2 regions of the Micromonospora sp. LOL_025 genome follow, and region 1 is predicted to be linked to the other one. Evidence: riboswitches for the same ligand, from Rfam matches in the RefSeq annotation. Region 1 holds a riboswitch; the other holds the start of a gene.

Region 1 (5,903 bases):
CTCACCTACCTCCAGCACACCTACGTGGTGAAGGACGCCGTCGCCGGGGTGACCCCCCGGGTGGAGCCGCACGAGCACGATGTCGCCAACAGCCTCTGGTGGAACATCCACACCTGGACGAAGAAGTCGTGACGACGCCCGCCCCGACAGCCGCGCCGGCCCCGGCGAGGGCCACCCCCCGGCGCCGGACGCGCCGCATGGCGGGAGCCGGCACGGTGGTCCGCCGGCGGCTGCTGGTGGCCGTGCCGATCCTCGCCGCCACCAGCGTCGGCATGTTCGCCCTCGGCGCGGCCTCGCCCATCGACCCCGCCCAGCAGTACGCGGGCGCGGCGGCGTTCACCGCCAGCGAGGAGAACCTGGCGCAGATCCGCGCCAACTGGGGTGTCGACGACCCGCTGCCGGTGCAGTACCTGCGCTGGGTGGGCAACCTGCTCCAGGGTGACCTGGGCTGGTCCACGAGTCGCCACGAGCCGGTCACCTCCGTGCTCGCCGCCCGCGCCGGCTGGACCCTGCTGCTGGTCGGCGCCGCCCTCGCCCTCGTCCTCGTGGCGAGCCTGCTGCTGGGCACGCTGGCCGCGTACCGGCGTGGCGGCTGGTTCGACCGGGCGCTGCGCGCCACCGCGTACGCCGTGCAGTCGATGCCGGTCTTCTGGATCGGGCTGGCCGCGATCGCCCTGTTCGCCCTCACCCTCGGCTGGCTGCCGGCGGGCGGGCTCACCGACATCACCGCCACCGGCACCGATCCCGCCGACGTGGCCCGGCACCTGATCCTGCCGGTGGGCGTGCTGGCGATCGCCCAGACGCCGTGGTTCGTCCTGTTCATCCGGGACGCCGTCGCCGACAGCCTCCGCGACGACCACGTCCTCGCCGCCCGGGCCCGGGGCCTGCCCGGCCGCACCGTCCTGTTCGGCCACGCCCTGCGTACCGCGCTGCTGCCGTTCCTCACCCTCGTCGGCACCCACCTGCCGGAGCTGATCGGCGGCGCCGTCCTGGTGGAGACCGTGTTCTCCCTGCCCGGCCTCGGCGCGGTCACCGTACAGGGCGCGCTGGGCAGCGACTTCCCGCTGCTGGCCGCCACGACCCTGGCCACCACCGTCGTGGTGCTGGCCGCGAACCTCGGCACCGACCTCGCCTACGCCGCCGCCGATCCCCGGGTACGCCTCGATGACTGACCTCGCCCTGCCCCTGCGGGTCCGGCGGCCGAAGCCGCGTACGGGCCGGGTCGGCGCCACCCTCGCCTGGGCCGTGCTCGTCGGCGCGGGCCTGGCCTGCCTCCTCGCCCCCGTCCTCTGGCCGCTCGACGAGAGCGCGGTGGACCTGGCCCGGACCCGGCTCGCGCCCTCCTGGGCGCACCCGGCCGGCACCGACGACCTCGGCCGCGACGTGGCCCACCGCAGCCTCTACGGTCTGCGGGTCTCGCTGCTCGTCGGCGCGGTCGCCGCGCTCGTCGCCACCGTGATCGGGGGCCTCGTCGGCGCGGTGGCCGGCACCCTCGGCGGCTGGGTCGACCGCGTGCTGATGCGGGTGGTCGACACCATCGCGGCGCTGCCGCACCTGCTGCTGGGCATCTTCATCGTGGCGATGCTGCGGCCCAGCCTGGGCGCGGTGATCCTGTCGATCGGGCTGACGCACTGGCTCTCCACCGCCCGCATCGTCCGGTCCGAGCTGCTCAGCCTGCGCACCCGGCCGTTCATCGACGCCGCGATCTCCGGCGGCGCCAGCCGGGTCCGGGTGATCACCCGGCACCTGCTCCCGCACGTGCTGCCCCGGTTGGCGCTGGCCACCACGCTGATGGTGCCGCACGCCGTCTGGCACGAGACCGCGCTGTCCTTCCTCGGCCTCGGCCTGCCCCCGCACCTGGCCTCGATCGGCAACATGATCAACGACGGGCAGCGGTCCCTGTTGACCGGCGCCTGGTGGGCCAGCATCGTGCCCGGCCTGCTCCTCGTCGTCGTCACGCTGGCCCTGGCGGCCCTCACCGGCCGGTGGCGCGACCGCCTCGACCCGCGCGTACGAGCGGAGCTGAACCTGTGACCACCACCCGCGAGCCCGCCCCCGCCCCGGCCGGCACCGCCGACACCATCGCCCCGGCCGACAGCGCCGGCGTGGGTGGCGCCGCCGCCGACGGTCGGCCCGGCCTGCTGGAGGTCGACGGGCTGACCGTCCGCTTCCAGCTCCGCGACGCCGTCGTGCAGGCCGTCACCGACCTGCACCTGACCGTCCACCCGGGCGAGCTCCTGGCGGTGGTCGGGGAGTCCGGCTGCGGCAAGTCGGTGCTCGCGCACGCCCTGCTCGGCCTGCTCCCCGGCAACGCCACCGTCACGGGGCACGCCCGCCTGCGCCCGCCCACCGGGGCGCAGGTCGACCTGGTCGGCTGCTCCGAGCGCCACCTCGCCCGCGCCGTACGCGGTCGCGCGGTCGGGCTGGTGCCGCAGAGCCCCGCCACCGCCCTGACCCCCGTACGGACGGGCCGGCGGCTGCTGGAGGAGACCCTGCGCGCCCACGGGCACACCCGGCGCGAGGCGCCCGCGGCGGCCGAGCGGGTCGCCGCGGACGTCGGTCTCGACCCGGCCGACCTCGACCGCTACCCGCACGAGCTCTCCGGCGGCATGGCCCAGCGCCTGGCCACCGCCCTCGCCCTCGCTCCCGACCCGCCGCTGCTGCTCGCCGACGAGCCCACCACGGGCCTCGACCGGCCCCTGGTCGACCACACCCTCGACCTGCTGCGCCGCCGCTGCGACGCCGGCGGCGCCGTCCTGCTCATCACCCACGACCTGGCCGCCGCCCGCCGGGTCGCGGACACGGTCGCCGTCATGTACGCCAGCCGCATCGTGGAACGGCGGCCGACGGCCGAGTTGTTCGCGGCGCCCGCCCACCCGTACACCGCGGGTCTGCTCGACGCCCTGCCCGAGCGGGCCTTCCGGCCGGTCCCCGGCCATCCGCCGATGCTCACCGACCTGCCTCCCGGCTGCGCCTTCGCCCCGCGCTGCGACCGCGCCACCGACGTCTGCCGCACCCCGCCCGCGCCCTGCGCGGGCGCGCCGGGCCGGGTCGCCTGTCACCACCCGCTGACCCTCGGAGCGCCGGCATGACCAGCACCGCCGGCATGACCAGCACCGCCGGCATGACCAGCACCGCCGGGAGCGCCGGCATGACCAGCACCGCCCTCGCGGCCCACGAGGTCGCGGTCTCCTACGGCGGCCGGCGCGTCCTCGACGGCGTCGACCTGCGCGTCGCGCCCGGCGAGACGGTCGGCCTGCGCGGGCCCTCGGGCAGCGGCAAGTCCACCCTCGCCCGGGTGCTGGCCCTGCTGCACGCCCCCGAGGCCGGCCACGTCACCCTCGACGGCCACCGGGTGGCGGGCGCCCGGCACCGGGTGCCCGCCGCCGTCCGTACCCGCGTCGCGATCCTGTTCCAGAGCCCCCGCGCCGCCACCGACCCCCGGCTGGGCCTCGCCGACATCATCGCCGAACCGCTGCGCGCCACCGGCACGCCCGAGGAGCAGGCGCGGGCCCGGGCGGCGGAGCTGGCCGACCTCGTCGGCCTCACGCCCGACCTGCTCGCCCGCCGCCCGCACGCGGTCAGCGACGGGCAGTTGCAACGCGCCTGCCTCGCCCGCGCGCTCGTGCACCGGCCGGACTACCTGCTCTGCGACGAGGCCACCGCCATGCTCGACGCCTCCACCCAGGCGCACCTCGCGGCCGTCATCACCGACTACCAGCGGCAGCACGCCGCCGGGGTCCTGCTCATCACCCACGACCCGGCGCTGATGGCCCGCTGGGCCACCCGGGTGGTCGACCTGCCGACCGCCGCGCAGCCCTGACCGGCCGGCCCTCCCGCCTGCCCCCGGCGGACCGTCCCTGATGGTGTTCGTCACCGTGACTTCCGGGCCGGCCGGCGGCTAGGGTGACGCTGCCGTGGTGCTCGGGAAGCCGGTGCAAGACCGGTGCGGCCCTCGCCACTGTGATCGGGAAGTTCGCGGCCCTCGTCGTACGAGGTCACTGGGCGTAACCCGCCTGGGAAGGCCGGCCACGGACGCACCTCCCGTCAGCCAGGAGACCGGCCACGGCACTGCGATGACCCGTCCACGAGGTGTTGGAAGGCGGTCCCGATGCGCGTGCGCGCAGTGCGGTCCACCCTGTCCCGGCGCGTTGCCGCGCCCCTGTCCGTCCTCATCGTCCTGTTGGCCGGCTGTGCCACGGACGACCCGGCCACGACGCCCCCGCCGGCCGCCGCCCCGGTCGCGCTGACCAACTGCGGTACGCCGGTCACCGTCGCCGCCCCGCCCGAGCGCGCGGTGACCCTGAACCAGCCCGCCACGGAGATCATGCTGGCGCTCGGCCTCGCCGACCGCATGGCCGGCACGGCGTACCTGGACGACGCGATCCTGCCGGAGCACGCCGCCGCGTACGCCGCCGTGCCGGTGCTGTCGGACAAGTATCCGGCGAAGGAGAAGCTGCTGGAGGCCGCGCCGGACTTCGTCTACGCCTCGTTCCACAGCGCCTTCGGCGACGAGGGCGTCGGCGACCGCGCCGCGCTCGCGGGGCTCGGCATCGGCACGTACCTCTCGCCGGCCGGGTGCCCGAAGCAGCACCGGCCGGCGAAGCTGACCGTCGAGGACGTGTTCGCCGAGATCCGGGACGTGGCGGCCGTCTTCGGCGTGCCGGACCGGGCCGAGAAGCTCATCGCCGACCAGCGGGCACGGATCGCTACGGCCGCCGCCCGGATCGGCGGCGCGCGGGACGTGTCCGTGCTCTGGTGGGACGCCGGCACCGACGCCCCGAGCGTGGGCGCCTGCTGCGGCAGCCCCAACACGATCATGTCGGCGGTCGGGGTGGGCAACGTGTTCGGCGACCTCACCGGCGGCTGGGCCGACACCAGCTGGGAGGCGGTCGTGGACCGCGACCCCGACGTGATCGTGCTGATCGACGCGGGCTGGGACGCGGCCGCCGCGAAGCGGGCCTTCCTGACCCGCCACCCCGGCCTGAAGGAGCTGCCGGCGGTGGCCCGGCAACGGTTCGTCGTCATCCCGTTCTCCTCGACCTCCGCCGGGGTGCGCGTCGTGCTCGGCGTCGAGGCGCTCGCCGCGGGTGTGGCGCAGCTCCCCGCCGGGGCGGACCGCTGACCGCCGTGGCCCGCCGCGCCGGCCCCGGACCAGCTCGCCGCACCGCCCCCGACCGGACCCGCCGCACCGGCCCCGGGTCCGCCGACCGCGCCGCCCCCGCCGGAGTCCGTGCGCCCAGCCCGGTCGGCCTGGTGGTGCTGCTGGTCGCCCTGCTGGCCGGGCTGGTCGTGTCGATCGGGGTGGCCGTCACCGTCGGGCCGGCCGACATTCCCGTGTCGACGGTCTGGTCGGTCGTGGCCGACCGGCTGGGACTCCCGCACGCCGAGGTGCCGCTGCTGCGCGAGCACATCGTCTGGCGGCTGCGCCTGCCCCGGGTGCTCGGGGCCGCCGCCGTGGGAGGCGGGCTGGCGGCCGTCGGCGCGGTGATGCAGACCGTCACGCGCAACCCGCTGGCCGACCCGTACCTGCTCGGGGTCTCCTCGGGGGCGTCGCTCGGCGCGGTCGCGGTCCTCGTCCTGGGCTTCGGTGGCGGGGTCGCCGCGCTCACCGGGGGTGCCTTCGCCGGGGCGCTGGCCGCGTTCGCGGTCGTGGCCGCGGTGGCCGGCCGGCGGGCCGCGCTGGCCCCCACCAGGGTGGTGCTGGCCGGGGTGGCCGTCGCGCAGCTCTGCGGGGCGGCGACCTCGTTCGTCATCATCTGGGTCGCCGACCCGCACGCCACCCAGAGCATCACGTTCTGGCTCTCGGGCTCGCTGGCCCGCGTCGACTGGGCCGCCCTGGCCTGGGCCGCGCCGGTCCTGGCGGTCGTGCTCGCCCTGGTGGCGGCGTACGCCCGCACGCT
Region 2 (5,903 bases), on a different contig from region 1:
CCGCTGTTGCTGCTGCCCACCCTCGCCCTGGTGCCGGCCACCCGCCCGCCGGCCCGCTGAGCCACCACCCGCCCGCCGGCCCGTGCTCGTCCGCCACCCCGCGAAGGACAGGCCCGGGGGCGACGACCGGGCGCGCAGGTGGCTCCCAGGTGGTGCGCAGGCGGTTGCCAGGTGACGGTGCTGCACTGGGAGGACGCCGAGGAGAGGAGCCGGGCATGGGCTGGTTCAACCGGCGGCCGCGCGCCGCCGACGCGACCCCGACGAAGCTCGACCGCGAGGCGACCCGGGAGGACCTGGCCGCGCTGGAGGCGTTCGTGGCCAGCCGCCGGGGCGTGGAGTTCTACCTGGAGCCGGAGACCACGGCGACCGACACCACCGTGGTCGCCATCGCCCACGACGGCGAGTGGATCCGCCGGCGCACCGGCTCGCCGCGCGCCGCCGGGTCCATCGCCCGCAAGCACGCGGTGCCGCTGTACGAGGCCGCCCGCACCGGCTACCCGGAGCGGATGCGGGTGTGGAACCGCGCCCACCCGGAGCGCCACGCCCGCTGACCGGCCGCCCGCCGTCAGGCGCGCTCGCGTGGCCGGAGTCGGACGAGCCGCGCCACGAGCACGGCGGCGGACCCCAGCGTCGCGGTGGCGAGCAGCACCATGAACGTCGGATAGAGGTACGCCACCTGGATCCAGGCGACGTCGCGGCCCCGGTAGAGCGCGCCGACCACCCGGTGGATCGAGGCGAGCAACAGCAGCGGCGCGAGCAGTGGGAGCAGGCTCACCAGCGTCCACGGGCGTACCACCCGGCCGGCCGCCCAGCGGCGCGAGTGGAGCACGGCCCGGCCCGCGAGCGCCGCCGTGGCGACGGCGAGCAGCAGCAGCACCGCGTCGACGACCACGAGCGGCGTACCCGCCGGGGGCGGCGGCGTTCCCTCGATCAGCGCGATGAGCCGCTCGGCGAGGGCCGAGGCGTGGCCGTGGGACAGGCCGGTGTTCGCCATGACCGCCACACCGTGGCCGGACGCGGGCAGCAGCGCCTGGTACGCCGTCGAGGTGAACAGGTCGCCGCCGTGTCCGATCGTCGGCGCCCCCGAGGCGGTCCTTCGACGGACCAGCCGAGGGCGTAGGAGCCCGAGACGGCCGACGGGCGGTGCAGCGTGGCGAGGCCCGAGGGGGAGACGACCGACGTGCCGTCCGGGCCACGGCCCCGGTTGCCCTGCGCGACCAGCCACGCCGCCATGTCGCGTGCGGAGCTGAGCACCCCGCCGGAACCGTTGCCGAAGGCCGGCGGCTCCGGCAGGGCGACGGCCGCGCCGAGGATCATCAGGTGCCCGCGCGCGCTCGCCGGCAGCTCGGCGGCTACGTCGATGGTGCGGCTGTCGGCCATGCCGAGCGGACCGAAGACGTACGTGCGCAGGTAGTCGTCGAACGTGCGGCCGCTGACGACCTCCACCAGGCGCGCGGCCACCTGGAAGTTAGGGTTGTGGTACTCCCACCGCGTGCCGGGGGCGGCGGCCAGCCGGGCGGTGCGCATCCCCGCCACGGCCTCCCGCAACGAGTCCGGCTGCCGCCGGCTGAACGCGGGAAACGTCCTGTCCGACATGCCGGAGGTCTGGTCCAGCAGCTGCCGTACGGTGATCGTGGCCGCGCGGTGATCGGCCATCGTGAACTCGGGCAGGTGCCGCCGGACCGGGCCGTCGAGTTCCACCCGGCCGGCCTCCACCAGCTGCATCACCGCCAGGGCGGTGAACGACTTGCTCACCGACGCCACGGCCATGGGGCTGTACGCGGTGACCGGGGCGCCGGCCGGGGTGTGGCCGTAGCCGGCGGCGTGCAGCACGTCGGTTCCCCGGGTCACGGCCACCGCGACGCCGGGCAGCCCGGTGGCGTCGCGGTACTCCCGGACGAGGGCGTCGACGGCAGGGGCGTCGACAGGGGCCGGAGATCCGGCGGTGGACGCCGCAGCCGGCGACGCGGCGAGCGCCACGGCGGCGACCGCGGCGAGGAGTCGGACGGTCATGCGGGCAGTCTGGGCCGGCCGACCGGCCGCGCACGTCGGAGCGCGGTCCGGACCGGGATCGGACCCTGGTCCGACGCCCGGCGCTCGTCCGGCGGATACGGTGGCCCGGTGGTCACCACGGGGCGGCTCGGGCCGCGGCGGCTGATGGCGTCCGACGCGCTGGTGGCGGTGGCCCTCGTAGCCCTCGCGGTGTTCCGGACGCCCGCCGCCCCGGTGCTCGCCGGAGGGCTGGCCGTGCTGTTCGGGCTTCCCCTCGCCCTCCGCCGGCGCTGGCCGCTGCCGGTGCTCGCCGTCGTGGTGCTGGCCGGGGCCGTGGCGGTCGCGGTCGGGGTCGCCGGCGACGCCGTGGTGTTCGCGGTGGCGCTCGCGCTCTACCCGCCCGCCCTGTGCGCTCCCACCCGGCGGGCCGGCGCGGCGCTCGTCGGGGCGCTCGCGGGCGTCACGGCAGGGGGCGTGGCGGCCACGGCGGTCCCCGGGCTGCCGGTGGTCCCGATCCGGCCGGGGGAGGAGTCGTTCGCGGCCACGCCGGTGCCGGTCCTGCTCTACGCCGCGACCGTGCTCGCCGGCGCGTGGGCGCTCGGCCGGGCGGTACGCGCCCGCCGGCAGCACGCCGCCCAGCTCGCCGAGCTGCGTGCCGACCGGGCGGTGGCCGAGGAACGGCTGCGCATCGCCCGGGACATCCACGACGTGGTCGGGCACAACCTGAGTGTGATCGCGATGCGGGCGGCGGTCGCCAACCACCTCGCCGACAGCCATCCCGGCCAGGGCCGGGCCGCCCTGGCCGCGATCGAGCGGGTCAGCCGGGCGGCCCTCGACGACGTCCGGGGCGTGCTCGGCGCGCTGCGCGATCCGGTCGACACCGCGCCGAGCTTCGCCGAACTCGACCGGCTGGTGGCGGACGTCCGCGTCGCCGGCGTCGCCGTCGACCTGGAGGTGGCGCCCGACCTGCCACGGGTGCCGGCGGCCGTGCAGGCCTCGGCGTACCGGATCGTGCAGGAGGCGCTCACCAACGTGCTGCGCCACGCCCGCCCGACCCGCTGCCGGATCACCGTCGCGATCGGGCCCGGGGCGCTGACCGTCGCCGTCGTCGACGACCGGACGGCGGGGCGTGCCGTGGGGCCGCCCGGCCACGGACTGCGGGGGATGCGCGAACGGGCGGCGATGCACGGCGGCAGCCTGGAGGCCGGCCCCGCGCCCGGCGGCGGGTTCGCCGTCCGTGCCCGGCTGCCGTTCACCGTGGAGGTGTCCGACGATGGGTGAGCCGGTACGCGTGCTCCTGGCCGACGACGAGGCGCTGCTGCGCGGGGCCCTCCGCCTGCTGCTCGACGCCACCCCCGGGATGACCGTGGTGGCGGAGGCCGGCACCGGGCGCGCCGCCGTGGAACTCGCCCGGGCGCACGCGCCCGACGTGGTCCTGATGGACATCCGGATGCCCGAACTGGACGGCATCGCCGCCACCGGGCAGGTCACCGCGCTCCGGGACGCGCCGCGGGTGCTCATCCTCACCACGTTCGACCTCGACGAGTACGTGTACCGGGCGTTGCGCGCCGGGGCGAGCGGCTTCCTGCTCAAGGACACGCCACCCGTACGGCTGCTCGACGCGATCCGGGTGGTCGCCGCCGGCGAGGCGCTGTTGGCCCCGAGCGTCACCCGGCGGCTCATCGCCGAGTTCACCCGCCTGCCGGCCGCCCGGCGGGTGTCCGGACGGCTCGACGGGGTGACCCGGCGGGAACGGGAGGTGTTGACGTTGATCACCCGTGGGATGTCCAACGCCGAGATCGAGCGGCACCTGCACCTCAGCCGGGGCACCGTGAAGACGCACATCGGCCGGTTGCTGACGAAGCTGGCCGCCCGCGACCGGGCGCAACTGGTGATCGCGGGCTACGAATCGGGGCTCGCCGACCGGTGAGCCGACGTCGACCGTGGTCGAGGTCCCCGTCACCACGCCGGGCGGGCGAGGACGGCTCCCGCCCGCCGCAGCCTGCCTGCTGGGCAAGCGGAACCGCACCCGGGCGCCGGGATGCGCGCGGGTCCCGGGACGTTCGGCCCGAACGCGTTCCGGGGCCATCGTTCCCGCATCCGTCGGCCCGGACGTCACATCGGCAGACGACAATGCGAAAGGCGCTCCCGAATGAGCAGACCGATCGCTGATTGTCGATCAATTCGAGGTGCCGTGGGCCGGGATGGGGTGGCGTTGACCGGCGGCCCCGGGGTGTGGCAGCATTCGCGGCCTGACGGCAGTGAAGGAAGCCGGTGCGATTCCGGCGCGGTCCCGCCACTGTCACCGGGGAGTGATCCCCCCTCGTGAGTCACGGCCGTGCGTGCGCGGTTGGAAGGCCGGGGGAGAGCGTCGATCCGGGAGCCAGGATACTTCGGCCGTCGGAGTGACCCCAGGGCGTGGACACCCGAGGAGGACCCGATGACGCACCGCGTCTCCCCCATCGACGATCATCGTCGCATCGTGCCCGGCCGTGCCGGCGGCAGTTCTCCCGCGGGCGACTGCGCTTCCGTGCCGCTGCCCAGCCGCCGGGCCGCCGCGCACCCGCCGGCCCGCACCGCGCCCGCCACCGGTCGCCCGGCGCCCGGTGGCGCCCGCGCCGTGACCGGCCGGGTCGCCGCGCCCGGGCGTGCCCTCGCCGCGTACCGCTGACGTCCGCACCGCGCCGCCCGACCCCGCCGGCCCGCCGGTGAGCCGGCCGCCGGCTCGTCGTACCCGCTGAACCGCGCCCATCCCCGCATCGCCCGGTCGTCCCGCGTCGACCCGGGTGTCACTCTCCGGAGCTGTCCGTGCGCATCCTGCTGCTCTCCACCGCCGACACCGACCTGCTCGCCGCCCGCGCCAGCGACGCCGACTACCGGCTCGCCAACCCCGCCCGGGTCGCCGCCGACGCCGTGCCCGCGCTGCTCGACGGCGTCGACCTCGCCGTCGTACGCCTGCTCGGCGGCCGGCAGGCGTGGCCGGACGGGCTGGCCGCGGTGCTGGCCTCCGGCGTGCCGACGGTCGTGCTCGGCGGCGAGAACGTGCCGGACGCGGAGCTGATGGCGGCCTCCACCGTGGCCTCCGGGGTGGCCACCCAGGCGCTGGCCTACCTGGTCGAGGGCGGGCCGGAGAACCTCGCCCAGCTCGCCCGGTTCCTCTCCGACACGGTGCTGCTCACCGGCGAGGGCTTCGCCCCGCCCGCGCCCACCCCGACGTACGGCATCCACGGCGAGCGGCCCGCGCGGCCGGACCGGCCGACGGTCGGGATCGTCTTCTACCGGGCGCACGCCCTCGCCGGGAACACCGGGTTCGTCGACGTCCTCGCCGACGCGGTCGACGCGGCCGGCGGCGACCCGCTGCCCATCTACTGCGGCTCGCTGCGCGGACTCACCGCCGGCGCGGGGCCGCTCGGGCTCTTCGCCCGCTGCGACGCCCTGCTGGTCACCGTGCTCGCCGCCGGCGGCACGGTCGCCGCCGACGCCTCCGGCGGAGGCAACGAGGACGCCTGGGACGTGGGCGCGCTCGCCGCCCTGGACGTGCCGGTGATCCAGGCGCTCTGCCTGACCAGCACGCGCGAGCAGTGGGCCGCCAGCGACGCCGGGCTGTCCCCGCTGGACGCCGCGATGCAGGTGGCGATCCCCGAGTTCGACGGCCGGATCGTCACCGTGCCGTTCTCGTTCAAGAAGATCGACGCCGACGGGCTCTCCACCTACGCCGCCGACCCGGAGCGGGCCGCCCGGGTGGCCGGCATCGCCGTGCGGCACGCCCGCCTGCGGCACGTACTCCAGGCCGACAAGCGGCTCGCGGTCGTGCTCAGCTCGTACCCGACGAAGCACTCCCGGGTCGGCAACGCCGTCGGCCTGGACACCCCCGCCTCGGCGGTGCGGCTGCTCGCCGCCCTGGCCGACGC

Evidence for each region. A riboswitch is a leader RNA that binds a small molecule or an ion and turns the genes downstream of it on or off. The one in region 1 is predicted to bind cobalamin.
Region 2: linked by a shared signal. The riboswitch ahead of ACFHW0_RS09115 (hypothetical protein) and the one ahead of ACFHW0_RS26765 (ABC transporter substrate-binding protein) in region 1 are both predicted to bind cobalamin.

The regions. Positions count from the first base shown of each region.
Region 1 is NZ_JBHMIR010000031.1:24,242-30,144, forward strand. It holds gene ACFHW0_RS26740 (ABC transporter substrate-binding protein) at 1-132, shown strand, start outside; gene ACFHW0_RS26745 (ABC transporter permease) at 198-1,172, shown strand; gene ACFHW0_RS26750 (ABC transporter permease) at 1,165-2,034, shown strand; gene ACFHW0_RS26755 (ABC transporter ATP-binding protein) at 2,031-3,092, shown strand; gene ACFHW0_RS26760 (ABC transporter ATP-binding protein) at 3,089-3,823, shown strand; cobalamin riboswitch at 3,902-4,083, shown strand; gene ACFHW0_RS26765 (ABC transporter substrate-binding protein) at 4,112-5,125, shown strand; gene ACFHW0_RS26770 (FecCD family ABC transporter permease) at 5,257-5,903, shown strand, end outside.
Region 2 is NZ_JBHMIR010000005.1:89,116-95,018, forward strand. It holds gene ACFHW0_RS09085 (MFS transporter) at 1-60, shown strand, start outside; gene ACFHW0_RS09090 (hypothetical protein) at 216-551, shown strand; gene ACFHW0_RS09095 (hypothetical protein) at 566-994, opposite strand; gene ACFHW0_RS09100 (serine hydrolase domain-containing protein) at 931-2,013, opposite strand; gene ACFHW0_RS09105 (sensor histidine kinase) at 2,122-3,273, shown strand; gene ACFHW0_RS09110 (response regulator) at 3,266-3,922, shown strand; cobalamin riboswitch at 4,257-4,386, shown strand; gene ACFHW0_RS09115 (hypothetical protein) at 4,433-4,663, shown strand; gene cobN (cobaltochelatase subunit CobN) at 4,801-5,903, shown strand, end outside.